2 regions of the Bacillus sp. S10(2024) genome follow, and region 1 is predicted to be linked to the other one. Evidence: riboswitches for the same ligand, from Rfam matches in the RefSeq annotation. Region 1 holds a riboswitch; the other holds the start of a gene.

The links. Region 1 has a riboswitch for S-adenosylmethionine ahead of AB1280_RS18425 (bifunctional O-acetylhomoserine aminocarboxypropyltransferase/cysteine synthase). Riboswitches for the same ligand answer to the same signal wherever they lie in the genome.
Region 2: another riboswitch for S-adenosylmethionine. It lies ahead of AB1280_RS10690 (Na+/H+ antiporter NhaC family protein); the one in region 1 lies ahead of AB1280_RS18425 (bifunctional O-acetylhomoserine aminocarboxypropyltransferase/cysteine synthase).

The regions. Positions count from the first base shown of each region.
Region 1 is NZ_JBFLUR010000002.1:3,610,896-3,619,255, forward strand. It holds gene pdxK (pyridoxine/pyridoxal/pyridoxamine kinase) at 1-324, opposite strand, end outside; gene AB1280_RS18415 (chloride channel protein) at 479-1,720, opposite strand; gene AB1280_RS18420 (enoyl-CoA hydratase) at 2,353-2,724, opposite strand; SAM riboswitch class I at 2,912-3,015, shown strand; gene AB1280_RS18425 (bifunctional O-acetylhomoserine aminocarboxypropyltransferase/cysteine synthase) at 3,108-4,403, shown strand; gene metA (homoserine O-acetyltransferase MetA) at 4,384-5,289, shown strand; gene AB1280_RS18435 (homoserine dehydrogenase) at 5,433-6,728, shown strand; gene thrC (threonine synthase) at 6,728-7,786, shown strand; gene thrB (homoserine kinase) at 7,783-8,360, shown strand, end outside.
Region 2 is NZ_JBFLUR010000002.1:2,074,493-2,082,852, forward strand. It holds gene AB1280_RS10660 (bifunctional metallophosphatase/5'-nucleotidase) at 1-498, shown strand, start outside; gene AB1280_RS10665 (response regulator) at 533-1,165, opposite strand; gene AB1280_RS10670 (sensor histidine kinase) at 1,158-2,219, opposite strand; gene liaF (cell wall-active antibiotics response protein LiaF) at 2,219-2,959, opposite strand; gene AB1280_RS10680 (PspA/IM30 family protein) at 3,079-3,729, opposite strand; gene AB1280_RS10685 (flagellar basal body rod protein) at 3,773-4,129, opposite strand; gene AB1280_RS10690 (Na+/H+ antiporter NhaC family protein) at 4,325-5,635, opposite strand; SAM riboswitch class I at 5,733-5,838, opposite strand; gene AB1280_RS10695 (DUF402 domain-containing protein) at 5,975-6,502, opposite strand; gene gltP (glutamate/aspartate:proton symporter GltP) at 6,706-7,977, opposite strand.

The sequences.
Region 1 (8,360 bases):
TGGGTCTATTACTACGTTTTGTAGATTATGCTTCTCAATTGTTTCAGCAACCAGCTCAATGATTTCAACAGAGCCAAGCATACCTGTTTTTAATGCATCAACGCCAACACCTTCAATTGTTGTTTCTAGTTGTGGTTTTAATGTAGACGCTGGAATTGGGAACACGTTATGTGCCCAACCGTTATGCGGGTCCATTGTTACGATTGTTGTCAGAGCTGTCATACCGTATACACCAAGCTCTTGGAATGTTTTTAAGTCTGCTTGCATACCAGCGCCGCCGCTTGTATCCGATCCAGCAATTGTCAGTGCTTTATTTAATGACATTTTGAAAGCCCCCTTGGGTGATAGAATGAAAACCATATTTTTAATTATTATATCAATGATATGAGGAAGTACAAAGTGAAAAAAGAAAGTAGTTCAATCAAAACAAGCAGTACTAACACTTTCATAGCGGTAGTATTGCTTATATATTTTTACTTTAGCTTTGTACTATTCCTTCCTGTTCATTATGGTTAGGGAGTGGAAATAGATTACCAATCATTGCAGCTCCAATCATTGGTATCAATAAATTAATTGGGAAGAACATGAGTAATAATAATGTAATAGCGATTGGTTTTCGTACTGCATAGCTTGAAATGGCTGTAGTGACAATGGCTACACAAGCAATTGGATCTAGTGGTATGACAGTAGCGACAGCATATCCAATACTTGCACCAGCAAATACAATTGGAAAAATATGTCCGCCGCGCCAACCTGTACTTAAACAAACTGCCGTTACACATAATTTTAAAACCCCTGAAAGAAGCAGCATCCCAAATGATAATGCTGTCCACTCATGGACTAAGTCTTTTAATTGATGTTCTCCTGAAAACATTGTATAGGGTAGTAAAGTTCCTGCAATCCCTAAAAGAATGCCACCTATAACTCCTAATGTAACTTTATATTCTTGAAAAGGATGGACTATTTTTTCCAATATATATTCTACCTTGAAATAAAAATAGCCGACACCAGCTCCTATACAAATCAGAGGTAAAAAGGCAAGCCATTCATGTAATGAAAAAGACCCTTTCCCAAAATCAACAATAAAAGATCCTCGATTATCAAACTTACTAAGTAATAAATAAACAGAAAAACCAGCAAAAGTAGTAGCGAGATATACAATAGTCTTTTTTCCTTTGGAAATTTCGTCAATTGGTTTATTCTCATTTTCACTTGGAGCTAAATAACCGAATAATGGTGCATTAAAAATAACACTTAAAGTAGCGCCAATTCCAATTTCAGTTAGTCCCTTCATTCCTTTTAAAGTAAAATGAAAACGATCGCCAACCCACGTACAAAGTCCACCGATAATTCCAACAAGTGCTGCTTCCGGTCCTAAACTTGCACCAAATATTAAAACAATAATAGCTGTTAACGTAGATTGAAGCACAAAACGGTACTCAATCCTACCTGTTTTCTTATATTCACCCATTACCTCTGGCATTAAACGCGGGCATGTACCGAAGTACTTTTGTGACAGTCCGACAAGAACACCGCCAAGCACTGTTACACAAATTGTGTAATAAGGTGGTAATGAAAATTCCTTAGGTAAATATCCCCAAATAAAATGAATTCCAGCATTTGTGGTAACTAAAAATAACCAGACTGTAGCACCAACTATAGCACCTAGAAACATACCGTACATGATAAGTAAAGAATGCATGCCTCTCCTAATTTCCATTTTTTATGCCTCCTTTATGTTATATTCTGTTATGAAAAAATTCGGGATTTTGATACGAAAATAATTATACTTATAAATGTTATAACAGTTCTTTTTCCATTTTTATAAAGAACTTATTGAAGAGAATTGATACAAAAGATAGAGAATTACCTATAGTGTTTAATATTAAAGGGTTTATATGAATTTTATTTGAAATTCATATGAAAAATGTGTAGGGGGCACAGTGATATACCAATCAACTTAAGTTTTGAAAGTATCCCTATAAAGAAAAAAGATCACTTTATAATAAGTGATGTAGAAACATTTATATAAGGTATAACATTGTTGCAAATAGTATTTTCAGGGTTACCATAATGAATAAAATATAACTCTTTCATTTTACATAGTAAGTAAGGTTTTTAAAATGTATTTTTTATCTTAAAATAGAACATTTCCTGTATTTTTTCAAATTTAAAGCCCTATTTCATTCTATTCATATAATAAATTCATGTATATATGTTATTTGTGTCTCTGGAAAGTGGTAGGTGGTAAAATCTCATTTCACGGTTTAGAGAGAAGTAAAAAAATAAGCGGGGCAGGTTTTCTATCAGTGAGGGATGAAGCATCCCCCACTGATGGAAGTTTTACTTTAATTATTGACGAATAATTCCTTGAAAAGATCCTTCCAACACTTTTTTACCGTTTTGATTAAAGCATTCTGCCTTTGAAACGGCAATTACTCGATCTGCTTGTTCTTCGTGATGAGTAAGTGTGACTTCACATCGAACGGTATCTCCGGTAAAGACTGGACGTAAGAAAGTAAATTCCGCATCTCTTGCGATAAAATTTAAATCGCCGCCAATTTTCGTAGGTAATGTTGCAACTAGTAATCCTTGTACCATTACGCGTCCATGTTCATCTGGAACGACATGGTGTTCACCGGCATCACCAGAAATTTTACTAAATAGCTCTACATCTTCTCTCGTAAATGATTTTTCAAAAGTTAACATTTCCCCGACTTTCATGTATGTATCGCCTCCTATTGGTTTGTGAATGATTTGTCATTCATACCTTGAATTTTACAGAATATTCTTTACTCGGTAAAGTCTGGTGGTGGAAATGATGGGGGAATTAATGGAATATTTTAAGAACATTCAGAAAAAAAGTTGACATAAGGAAATAATTTCTATAAAATCATCGGTAATTGCATATGTCTTATCAAGAATAGGTGGAGGGAACGGGCCCTATGAAACCTTGGCAACAGCCGTAAATCGGAATTGTGCTAAATCCTGCAGGTATTTCCTGAAAGATAAGAAAGGCTACATGGCGAGCGTTTATCTAAACTGCTTCTTTCTTATTAAGGAAAGGAGCAGTTTTTTATTTTTTATAAAAGAAAGGAGATTGAGAAATGGAAGAATCATGGGGAAAAGGAACGATTTGTGTGCAAGGTGGCTATACGCCAAAAAATGGTGAGCCGCGTGTTTTGCCGCTTTATCAAAGCACGACGTACAAATATGATACTTCTGATGATTTAGCGGCCCTCTTTAATTTGGAAGCGGAAGGATATATTTATACGCGTATTGGAAATCCGACGCTTGCGGCCTTTGAGCAAAAGCTCACAGAGTTAGAAGGCGGCGTTGGTGCGGTTGCAACGGCATCAGGGCAAGCTGCAATTATGCTAGCAATATTAAATATTTGTGGCAGTGGTGATCACTTGCTCTGCTCATCAACAGTATACGGCGGTACATTTAATTTATTTGCAGTTAGTCTTAAAAAGCTTGGGATTGAGGTCACGTTCTTTAATCCAAACTTATCTGCTGATGAAATTGTTGCTCTCGCAAATGAGAAAACAAAGCTTGTATATGCGGAATCGCTTGGGAATCCAGCGATGAATGTACTGAATTTTAAAGAGTTTTCTGATGCGGCAAAAGAGCTTGGAGTACCGTTTATTGTGGATAATACATTAGCGACACCGTATTTATGTCATGCATTTGAACATGGTGCAAACATTGTTGTTCATTCTACAACGAAATATATCGATGGTCATGCAAGCTCACTAGGCGGCATTGTTATTGATGGAGGGAATTTCGATTGGAGTAAATTCCCTGAATTTGTTGAATCAGATCCAAGCTATCATGGTGTGAGTTATGTGAACAAGTTTGGGCAAGCGGCATATATTGTGAAAGCTCGTGTACAGTTATTAAGAGACTATGGAAATTGTATGAGCCCATTCAATGCGTACATGAGCAATATTGGCTTAGAGACATTGCATCTTCGCATGGAGCGTCATAGCCAAAATGCACTAGCCGTTGCACAGTGGTTATCGCAGCATGAATGCGTTGAGTGGGTCAATTATCCTGGACTTCAAAGTAATGAAAATTATGCATTGGCGCAAAAATATTTACCGAAAGGTGCGAGCGGTGTTTTAACATTTGGAATAAAGGGCGGCCTTGAACCTGCTAAACAGTTTATTGGAAATGTGAAGCTTGCCACATTGGTGACGCATGTTGCAGATGCAAGAACTTGTGTCATTCATCCTGCAAGCACAACGCATCGTCAGCTTACAGAAGAGCAGCAATGTTTGGCAGGTGTAACACCTGATTTAATTCGGTTATCAGTTGGTATTGAAGATGCGGCGGATATTATTGCTGATTTAGGGGCAGCACTTTCTGGAGGAAAACAGTATGCCGATCATCATTGCTAAAGATTTACCAGCTCGTAAAGTATTGCAAAATGAAAATATTTTTGTGATGACGAAAGAACGAGCAGAAACGCAAGATATTCGTGCTTTGAAGATTGCTATTTTAAACTTAATGCCAACAAAACAAGAAACAGAAACGCAGTTGCTTCGTTTAATTGGGAATACACCGCTTCAACTCGATATCCACTTACTTCATATGGAGTCCCATACAGCAAAAAATGTAACGCAGGAGCATTTAACAAGCTTTTATAAAACATTTCGTGATATTGAAGGAGAAAAATTTGACGGACTTATCATTACTGGTGCTCCGGTTGAAACACTTCCTTTCGAAGAAGTAGATTATTGGGATGAATTGAAACAAATTATGGAGTATTCGAATGCACATGTCACATCAACGCTTCATATTTGCTGGGGGGCGCAGGCAGGATTGTATTATCACTACAACGTTCCGAAATATCCGCTAGAACAAAAGATGTTTGGGGTATTTGAACATGAAGTGCAGCAGGAGCATGTGAAACTATTACGCGGTTTTGATGAAAGCTTTTTTGCACCGCATTCTCGTCATACAGAAGTACGGGCATCTGATATTCAACGCGTACAGGAGCTTGATGTGTTAGCGACATCTGAAGAAGCCGGTGTTCATCTCGTTATAAATAAAGATGGAAAGCATATTTTTGTTCTTGGTCATAGTGAATACAGCTGTGAGACATTAAAGCAAGAATATGAGCGCGATCAGCAAAGAGGATTGGATATTGCTATTCCCAAAAATTATTTTAAGCATGACAATCCTTTGGAAAATCCAGTAGTAAGGTGGCGTAGTCATGGAAATTTACTATTCTCAAATTGGTTGAATTACTATGTGTATCAGGAAACTCCTTATATTTTGTAAAGGAAGTTGAGCATAACACGTGGTAACGTTTTCTTTGTAAAGAACGATCTTTATTATTCAGAATGTTCTAAATATATTGTTTTTTATGATCTGACCTTATATAATGGCACCTAAATACAATTTTTAAAGGGGTGGACAGTACTATGAACGAAATTCAAGTTGGCCTATTAGGTCTTGGAACTGTAGGAAGCGGTGTCGTGCGCATTATTGAAGATCATCAAGATCGTTTAGCACACCAAATCGGTTGTCCTATCAAAGTAGCAAAAGTATTAGTACAAAACTTAGAAAAAGAACGAGAGGTCCAAGTAACCCCTACATTATTAACGAGGAATCCAGATGAAATTATAAATAATCCAGATGTTGATGTTGTGATTGAAGTGATGGGCGGTATAGAAGAGGCAAAAGCATATATTTTACAATCGCTCCAAAACGGTAAGCATGTTGTCACAGCGAATAAAGATTTAATGGCACTTCACGGTGCAGAACTTCTTACTGTAGCAAAGGAAAATCAAGCGGATTTGTTTTATGAAGCGAGTGTAGCAGGTGGTATTCCGATTCTACGAAGCATTGTAGAAGGTCTTTCTTCTGATCGGATTACGAAAATGATGGGTATTGTGAACGGAACAACGAATTTTATTTTGACAAAAATGTCTGACGAAGGGAGAGCGTATGACGACGTGTTAAATGAAGCGCAGCGGCTTGGATTTGCAGAAACAGATCCAACATCAGATGTTGAAGGTTTAGATGCGGCACGAAAGATGACGATCTTAGCAACACTTGGATTTTCTACAAATGTAGAACTTCATGATGTGAATGTAAAAGGAATTACATCTATTACGGAGGAGGACATTTCGTATAGTAAGAGTCTAGGCTATACAATTAAGTTAATTGGTGTAGCGAAGCGCGATGGTGAAAAATTAGAGGTAACAGTAGAACCAACATTGTTACCAAATACACACCCGCTTGCCGCCGTTCAAAACGAATATAATGCAGTATATGTATATGGCGAAGCGGTAGGAGAAACAATGTTTTACGGACCAGGTGCGGGAAGTTTGCCAACAGCAACAGCAGTTGTATCTGATTTAGTAGCGGTTATGAAAAATGTACGTCTTGGTGTAACAGGAAATAGTGCAGTAACGCCGCAATATAAAAAAGTATTAAAAGCAGAAGACGAAATTTATGTGAAGAAGTTTCTCCGCCTTCATGTGAAGGATGAAGTAGGTGTGTTTGCGAAAATTACATCACTATTCTCTGAACGAGGCGTAAGCTTTGAAAAGATTATTCAAATGCCATTACAAAAGAAAGGAGCAGCAGAAATCGTTATTGTTACACATCGTGCATCCCTTGCAGATTATACATACATTCTCGAAACACTAGAGACGTATGAAGAAGTAGATTGTGTGAAAGCAAACTACCGTATTGAAGGAGATGCTCGCTAATGTGGAACGGATTACTTGCTGCTTATAAAGAATATTTACCGATTAATGAGCAAACACCGTCGCTTTCGCTATCAGAAGGAAATACACCGCTTATTTTATTAGAAAATCTTTCAGAAAAATGGGGTGTTTCTGTTTATGCGAAAGTAGAAGGGGCAAATCCGACGGGTTCTTTTAAAGATCGCGGGATGGTTATGGCTGTAGCAAAGGCAAAGGAAGTTGGCAGCAAAACGGTTATTTGCGCTTCAACAGGAAACACATCTGCATCGGCAGCTGCTTATGCAGCGCGCGCAGGTTTATCTTGTATTGTTATGATTCCAAATGGAAAAATCGCCTATGGCAAGCTAGCGCAGGCAGTCATGTACGGAGCTGAAATTATTAGTATTGATGGAAACTTTGATCATGCCTTGCAAATGGTACGAAAGCTTAGCGATTCATCACCGATTACACTTGTGAATTCAGTGAACCCATATCGCATTGAAGGACAAAAAACAGCAGCATTTGAAATTTGTGATGCACTTAGGAAAGCACCTGATATTTTAGCCATTCCAGTTGGAAATGCAGGGAATATTACAGCGTATTGGAAAGGTTTTAAGGAGTATAACGAAAAGCGCGGCACGGGTTTACCTGAGATGCGCGGCTTTGAAGCAGAAGGATCGGCAGCGATTGTGCGTGGATATAAAATTGAGGAACCGGAGACAGTTGCGACTGCAATACGTATCGGGAACCCCGCAAGTTGGGATAAGGCCGTTGCTGCTGCTCATGATTCAAATGGGAAAATTGATGAGGTAACAGATGCAGAAATTCTTAGGGCATATGAATGGCTTGCTAAGTATGAAGGGATTTTTGCGGAGCCTGCTTCTTGTGCATCGCTTGCCGGAATTTACAAACAAGTACAAACAGGAGAAATAGCAAAAGGAAGCAGCATTGTCACTGTTTTAACAGGAAACGGTTTAAAGGACCCAAATATTGCGATTGATACAAAAAAAATTCAACCGCTTGTGCTGCCAAATGATGAGAAGGTTGTGTTTGAGCATATTCAAGGAGTTGTCCTTCGATGAAGGCGGCTCCTATGTTTACAATTCGTGTGCCGGCTAGTACAGCAAATCTTGGGCCAGGCTTTGATTCAATTGGTCTTGCAGTAAGCAAATATTTAACGGTGGATGTATGTTCACACTCTAGCTGGGAATGCACAGCGAAAACAACAATTCTTCAAGGGATTCCAAAAGGTGAGAATAATTTACTCATTCAGACGGCGCGCATGGTAGCTGCCCGTTATAGTAAGGAGCTTCCCTATTGTCATCTTCATCTAGACAGTGATATTCCATTAGCGCGCGGACTTGGAAGCAGCGCTTCGGCAATTATTGCGGGCATTGAACTTGCTGATCAGCTTTGCGAATTACATATATCTAGAAGAGAAAAGTTATTGATTGCAACGGAAATGGAGGGGCATATTGATAATGTTGGAGCGGCCTTATATGGCGGCCTTATGATAGGAACATATGATGGAAAAGATATTTCATTTTTGTCTCAACCTATTTATGATATAGAACTTGTCGCGGTCATTCCTTCATATGAACTAAAAACAGTTCATTCGAGAGATGTGCTTCCGAGTACGTTACCGTATATGGACGG
Region 2 (8,360 bases), 1.5 Mb from region 1:
GGAGAAGCAGATCTTGGTGCCCTTATTGCTGTATCTCAGCGTCAAGCTATGCAAACTGACATTGCATTTGTCAATCCCGGCACTATACGCCATAATTTACCGGCCGGTTTCATCACATGGGAAAATACATTTCTCATTCAACCTTTTGAAAATAAACTCATTAAGATGGAGTTAACTGGTAAAGAAATTCAAAGTGTTCTGCACGAACAATGGGATGATGAAGTACGGATGTTACAAGTATCTGGAATTTGTTATACATGGGAAAAAAATGAGGTGAAATCAATCTCACTAGAAAATGGTGAGCCACTCCAAGATGATACAACATACTCTGTCGTAGTAAATTCTTTTCTAGCAAATGGAGGAGATAAGTTTACAATTTTTCAAAAAGGACGAAATCGTGTTGAGGGCCCAACAGATCAAGAAGCATTCGCAAATTTCATTCGTTCTACTCCCTCTTTAGAAAATATTCGAGTGAATCATATTCAAAAAATACAGTGAATACTTACAAAAAAAAGGCTTCTTTACGGCCTTTTTAATTTGTAAGCTGATGACGAAACGCATAAATAACAGCTTGTGTTCGATCACTTACATGTAATTTATTTAAAATATTACTTACATGCGTCTTCACTGTTTTTAAAGCAATAAATAGTTCATCAGCAATTTCCTGATTACTCTTTCCTTGTGCAATTAATAGTAAAATTTCAAACTCTCGCTCTGTTAACTCTTCATGCAGCGGCTGTTCCTTTTTTTGTCGCATACGTGACATCATTTTTCCGGTAACTTTCGGTTCGAGTACTATTTCTCCATCAAATGTCGCCCGAACTGCATCTGCTATATCACTCGCTCTAGACGTTTTTAACAAATAACTAGTTGCACCAGCTTCAATGACCGGATATAACTTTTCATCGTCTAAGAAACTTGTCACAACAACAATTTTTGCTTCCGGCCATTCTTGAATAATTGCTCTCGTTGCCTCAACACCGTCCATTTCATCCATTACAAGATCCATTAAAATAATGTCTGGTTTTAGTAATAGTGCTAATTCCGAACCTTTTCTTCCATTTTCTGCTTCTCCTACAACTTCAATGTCCGGCTGAGTCGATAAATACGCTGATACACCCATACGAACCATTTCATGATCATCAACAAGTAATACTTTAATCATCTTGTTCCTCCCCTCTTTCTAAAAGAATCGGCACTTTCACCTCAATTTGCGTTCCTTTATTTGGAAAGCTTAATACCTTTAAAGTTCCGCCAATTTCATGAACGCGCTCTTGCATAGAGCGAAGACCATATGACCCTGCTTTGTTCACTCCTACTTCAAAGCCTACACCATCATCAATAATTTTTAAAATTGCATATTCATCAATTTGGCGCAACCTCACTTCTGTTTTCTTTGCTTTTGCATGCCGCAATGTATTGGACAGTGCTTCTTGTACAATACGGAATAAGTGGTCTTCTACACCTTTTTTCAATTGAATTGGCTCAATCAACCATTCAATCTTCATATGTTGTTTTCGTGAAAGTTCTGTTAATAATTCTTCAATGCCTTCCGTTAACTTTTTACCTTCTAATTGGACGGGACGTAAATGAAGAAGCAGCGCTCTCATTTCTGATTGAGCATTTACAACCATATTTTCAACAAGTTTTAATTGCTTTTGAGTACCCTCTGGTATATGAGCAGTTTGCTCATTAATTGCTGACATCATCATCGACATCGCAAAGAGCTGTTGACTGACAGAATCATGAAGTTCCCTCGCTAAACGATGCCGTTCCTCTGAAATAGCCTGTTGTCGCATTTCTTCATTCCAATGCGCTCGTTCATTCGTTACTTTTTGAAATAATCCTGCTTGCTCTTCTAAACGTCTAGCAAGCGCAATTACCTTCCGTTCTACTTCATGAAATTCATCTTCTGCTGTAAACGAAGCATCTCTTGGAAAATTCCCTCTTTCTACTTCAAATAGAAAAGTCGTTAACCCTTGAATTCGCTGCTGCATATAATACCCAATCGCATATCCAACAATTCCACCTATGAGAAGACTCGTACAGATAATAAACAAGCTAACAGGAACAGAAGCAATAGATTCTTTCCATAATAAATCATACACATTTTGCTGGCTTTTCCATACATAAACGATAGTACAAATAAGTGCAATACTAATAGAAGATAATATTGAGTAACGGATATACATCCATGAAATGTTCTTCTGTTTTTTCATTATACTTTCCTCACTTCCGTATCGCCTACGATAAGCGAAGAAATAATTTTAATACGGCGAGGAGCTTCTTTATACTGTTCCGTTCTAAACTTCACATTACGATTAAAGCCTGTTTCTTCATGCGATGGAAGCAATATTCTCCCAACAATAACAGAATGATTCAAGGACAATTCAATATCGTATGGAACATACAAACGAATATTACCAATCACACCACGAATGACAATGACAGTTTCGCCTTCTGGAATCATGGCTGTTGTTAAATCAATTTCAATATCTCCGATTCCATATTGAATATTCACATCTTCTAACTCATAAATATGATCCATTATTCGTACGTTACCAACCATAATATTCTTTATATACGGCTCTGTTCGATAGATTGGTTTTTCTTCATTTATATATTCTTTTTCCTTAATTTCAACCTGTACCGCATTTGACTTTTGCTGGCCTTGTATCAGCTGGTAGCCAATGAAAGCTAAACAAGCAAATAAAACAAGCACGAAAGCTGCTGATGAAAATAGGAAAAATAAGAAAACAAGTCCCCCAACAAATAAACACACATTCCCTCTCACATATCGATTCTTTTTTCGATAATGCCTTCCAAACATAATCATAACAAAGGCAAAAATAAGAGCACCAGGCTCAAAATGTCCAAGAATCATATCGAGAAAAAGACCGAATCCAAATATGACGAGGAGCATCCCTAATAATTGTGTTTTCGAAAATTGTTTCTTCATTGCAGCTCCCCCTTCTTTATTATATATACATAGAAGAAAAAGGCATTGTATTCCAACACCTTTTCTTCTATCACTATATCATAAGCTCATTTTATAATATACTACAATTATTTTATTACCTATTTGTCTAAAGATACTTCTTTTTTTCCTTTCATTTCGCGTTCAAGCTTTGCAATTTTCATATCAAATGTGTCACGTTCATAACCTTCATTTATGCGAAGCTCTAAATCACGAATGTGATTTTCAATTTCTTCGAAGCGTAAAAATGGATTATTTTCATCCATCTTATGAAGAGCCGTATTCATACGGCGGTTTGCATGTGCCATATTTTCACGTGCCATTAATTCCATACGTTTTGCATTCATTTCTTTTAATTTATTTTTCATTTCAGATAGACGACGTTCTAGCTCATCTATTTGTTCTACAACCCCTTCATACATTTTTTCTAAGCGAGCAACTTGCCCTTCGTAGTATGCTACTTCTTCTAATGCACGTTCATGTAGTTGCATTTCTCCTGCTTCCCTTGCAATTACAGCTTGTTTGGATCTCTTGTTTACGAAATAACGCGCCCCTTCAAGCTCATGAGCAAAATTAGATTTTAATGTTTTGTGACGCTCAATTAATTTTTCAATTTTTGTTACCTCGCGCTCACTATTACGTAAATATTGATTTAACATCGCAATTGGATTTTTTCTTTCTTTCTCGTCTAATACATTATGAAAATCTGCAAGTACTGCATCTCGTACACGTCCGAATAATGATTGTTTCATTTTTAATCTTCCTCTCTTCTACTCTATTATTTTTTATTTCATATTAGTTATTTTTCATTAATTTGTTCCACTCATCTTCAAAATTGTTATACGGCTCCGAGCTATCTGAAGCAGCATCTACTACATGTTTCTCTTTTTTCCATTCACGGTATCCATAATATAGAACGACTAATGCCACAATACCGATTAATGCTGGGGAATGGGACAGGGCAATTGACAAGCCGATTAAACCGACAATACCCCAAGCTAGTTTTCCAAAAAATGATTGTGCTCGCACAAATGATTTATAGCTCCAATACACAATCCCTGCTCCAATCGCTAATCCTACAATACCAGCAAGACTTCCAAGAGCAATTAAAGCCAAAATACCGGCTGCCATAAACGCTAAAAATTGTTTCATCTTGTGCTTGCCTCCCTTCGTTTTGATACTCTTATCTTACCTATCTTTTCATTTTTCTATAACGAGCTTAAGAACCGTTTTTCTCTCAGACTTAAGTCCTATTTATTATCAGACCTATTTTTAAAGTAAGATGAAATCAGTCGTTATATCTAAACCAAAAGAGGATGCCTACTATAAGACATCCTCTTCTGATTATTATGCTATTTTTTGATATTCCTTTTTCTCAGGCGAAAGACGCGGAAAATTAATGACAATTGAGATAATACCGCAGACAGCAACTAACATTGGATAAAATGAGTATGGTAATAATTCAATTGGTGAAAGTGAAGCAAATCCTGCCGCCGTTAACATTTGTGCACCGTATGGGATTAATCCTTGCACACTACAAGAGAATAAATCTAACAAGCTCGCCGATTTTTTCGGATCAATATTATATTGATCTGCAACATTCTTTGCTAGTGGACCTGTAAAAATAATAGAAATTGTATTATTTGCTGTGCACATATTTGTCATACTTACAAGACCAGCAATTCCGAATTCTGCACCTTTTTTTGAACGAATATTACGTGTTAGCACATTCATTAAATAATGAATGCCGCCGTTATATTGAATAATTCCAACCATTCCACCGATTAAAATCGCTAATAATACCATTTCCATCATACCATTAATTCCTACTGTGACACTTTTAAAGAAACTTGCTAATGTGTAGCTTCCATCTACCATGCCAATAATACCAGCTAACACTGTTCCTCCTGATAATACAACTAGTACGTTACATCCAAGCAGCGCTGTAATTAACACCCCTGCATACGGTAAAATTTTCACCCAATTAAACGCATGTGCTGTCATATTTGTATGAGTGCCTAACGTAAGAACGACTAACAGTACACTCGTAACAATAGCAGCTGGTAATACAATTAAGAAATTTGTTTTAAATTTATCTTTCATTTCCGTTCCTTGTGTACGTACAGCTGCAATTGTCGTATCTGAAATAAAAGATAAATTGTCGCCAAACATTGCACCACCAACAACTGTTGCCATAGCAAGCGCCATAGAAATATCCGTGTGTCCACTAATCCCTACTGCAATTGGCCCTAATGCTGCAATCGTGCCCATTGATGTTCCCATTGCTAATGAAATAAATGCACCAATAATAAACAGTCCAGCAATTAAGAAACCTGGTGGCAAAATAGAAAGAGCTAAGTTTACCGTTGCTTCAACAGCGCCCATACCTTTTGCAGTTTCAGAAAATGCACCTGCTAACACAAAGATCAATACCATAATCATGATATCTGGATTTCCAGCCCCTTTAGCAAAGCGTTCAACCTTTGTAGTAAAGTTTTCTTTCCTGTTCATTACTAATGCAGCCGCAACTGCAATTAAAATAGCAACCAAAATTGGTAATTTATAAAAATCCCCTGTAATTACACCAGAACCAATAAATAATGCTAAAAATATGCCAAGTGGTAATAATGCCAATGCATTTCCTTTTGTTTGTTCCAAAGTTATACCCTCTCCTATTTCTAAACCTATCCTTCACAAGAGCGAAAAAGACCTCTTCTGAAGAGAAGAGGTCTTATATATCATATAAGAAACACTCTTCTCATCTATCAAGCATACCGCTTGCTGGATTTGGCACAGCACTCTATTATGAGTCCGCTGCCGAGGCATCTTAGGGCCAGTCCCTCCGCCTCTCTTGATAAGAAGGTTTCATATTATATTTTTGTGTAAATCAATCTTTTTCTACTTTAATCGTTGCAGGAGAAAATGTCAAATATTATTTCTATCAAAATAGTTGGTATTTTTTTGATATTATAGAAACAGAAAATAAAGTAACAAATATCAGCAACAATCTTTTATTTTTTGAATTTCTGTTTCTAAAATCGAAAACCATAAAAATTCTTTTTCTTCAATTTTTTTCATAATCCACTTTGCTGTATTCCAAGCTAAATTATACTCCTCTTTTGAAATGTCTCCGTCCATATATGCTTTTTCTAACTCATCTTCATCTAATAAATACATTTTCTCATTTGCTAACATGACAACATCTAAATATAAATCATCGAAATAAGGCAGTCCTCTTTCATCCATTTTATACTCTTTTGCAACATCAATATAATATTGAACAAGCTCTTTTTTCTCATTCAGCATCGCTGTAATGGCAAAATTTTTTCCATTTATGAAATATTGGATCCAAGTATAACCATTTTGCGCAATACAAATCTTCCGATTATTATACTGTTTATAACTAGGCTCTCTCACTTGCTTTATAAGTAATATACCTAACATACCGTCCTGTACATCTTTTACCGCATACGTTTTATCAATTAGCCGTTTCCATGATGAGCCATCTCCATATTTACGTTTCATCCTCATTACTCCTTATTCCATATAGAAATTCATTTAAATTTTTTTCATATAAGTCGCTGCTACGTAAAACAAAACATGATCTGCACTTGCATTCTCTCTTTACTTTAATTATTACACGTGGCAGAAACGGACTTGAACGCTCCTTAATTCGTATGTATATAGAAAAAAGACCTTCACGTGCACCGTGAAGGCCCTTCTATCATTTAAGCTACTTGCTTCTCTGAAATCTCTTTCAAATAAGCTTGTCCTTTTTCTGCGTCATACTGTCCTTCCCATTTAGACATAACAACTGCAGCTAATGAGTTACCTACTACGTTTACTGCAGTACGTGCCATATCTAAAATACGGTCAATACCAGCGATAAACGCTAAACCTTCAGATGGAATACCTACTGTATGAAGCGTTGCTAATAATACAACGAATGATACGCCCGGTACACCAGCAATCCCTTTTGAAGTAACCATTAAGACAAGAAGTAATGTAACCTGTTGTGTAATCGATAAATCAATACCATACATTTGCGCTAAGAAAATCGCTGCAATTGCTTGATATAACGTTGAACCATCTAAGTTAAATGAATAACCAGTTGGAATAACGAAAGATGTGATTGCTTTCGGGCATCCGAAACGCTCCATCTTTTCCATAATCTTTGGTAGAACCGTCTCTGAGCTTGCTGTAGAATATGCTAAAATAAGCTCGTCTTTTAAAATCTTAAAGAATTGGAAAATATTAATTCCAAATAACTTTGCCGTAAGACCTAATACAACAACAACAAAGAAAATCATTGATCCATAAACTACAATAACTAATTTACCTAATGGAACTAATGACGCTACACCAAACTTAGAAACCGTTACGCCAATTAACGCAAACACACCAAACGGCGCAAACTTCATTACTTGGTTTGTTACATAAAACATTGCATCGGCCACACCTTGGAAGAAATTCAGAACTGGTCTTCCTCTTTCTCCAATTGCCGCTACCCCTAAACCAAATAATACAGAGAAGAAAATAATTGCAAGCATATCACCTTTTGCTAACGAGTCCATAATATTCGTTGGAACGATATTTACGAACGTATCTGCAAATGAATGACTCTGTACTTGCTCTGTTGTAGCTGTATACTTAGAAATATCTGATTTCTGTAAGTTTGACATATCCACGCCTTTTCCTGGCTGGAATATGTTTGCTACTAATAAACCAACAACAATCGCAATCGTTGTAATAATCTCAAAATAAATAATTGTTTTTCCACCTAAACGTCCAAGCTTTTTCACATCTCCAACGCCGGCAACACCAACAACAATACTTGCTACTACAATTGGTACAACAATCATTTTAATTAAACGAATAAAAATATCACCAATCGGTTGTAGAAACTTTGCAACCTCTGGATTCCCATAAAAGATTGCTCCTACCAAAATACCGAGAGCAAGACCTATTAAAATTTGCCATGCAAGTCCAATTCTTTTCATACTTGCTGCAACCCCCTTCTTAGATGTTTTTCATTTTCATAATTCTATTTTTCTATAAAATATGAAAATAGAAGTATTAAATATTGTTCGACTATTCAATACTTTCTTCCCCTCCTAAAATGATAAGACAAAAATAGAAATCTGACAACTAAATAAGTTTACCAGTATGCAAATATTTTTGTTGACAAGAATAAAATAATGTTAGGAAACCTCACATGAGAACGATTCCTTATTGATTATTTCTTGCAGTGCATCCGTTTACCATGATAAAATAATTCATGTCATAGAAGCGAACAATTAAGAGATAAAATTCTTCTAATTTTCGCCATTTAATAACAATTCCTTAAATGTTTTTTTACATTATCATTACAACAATAGACATT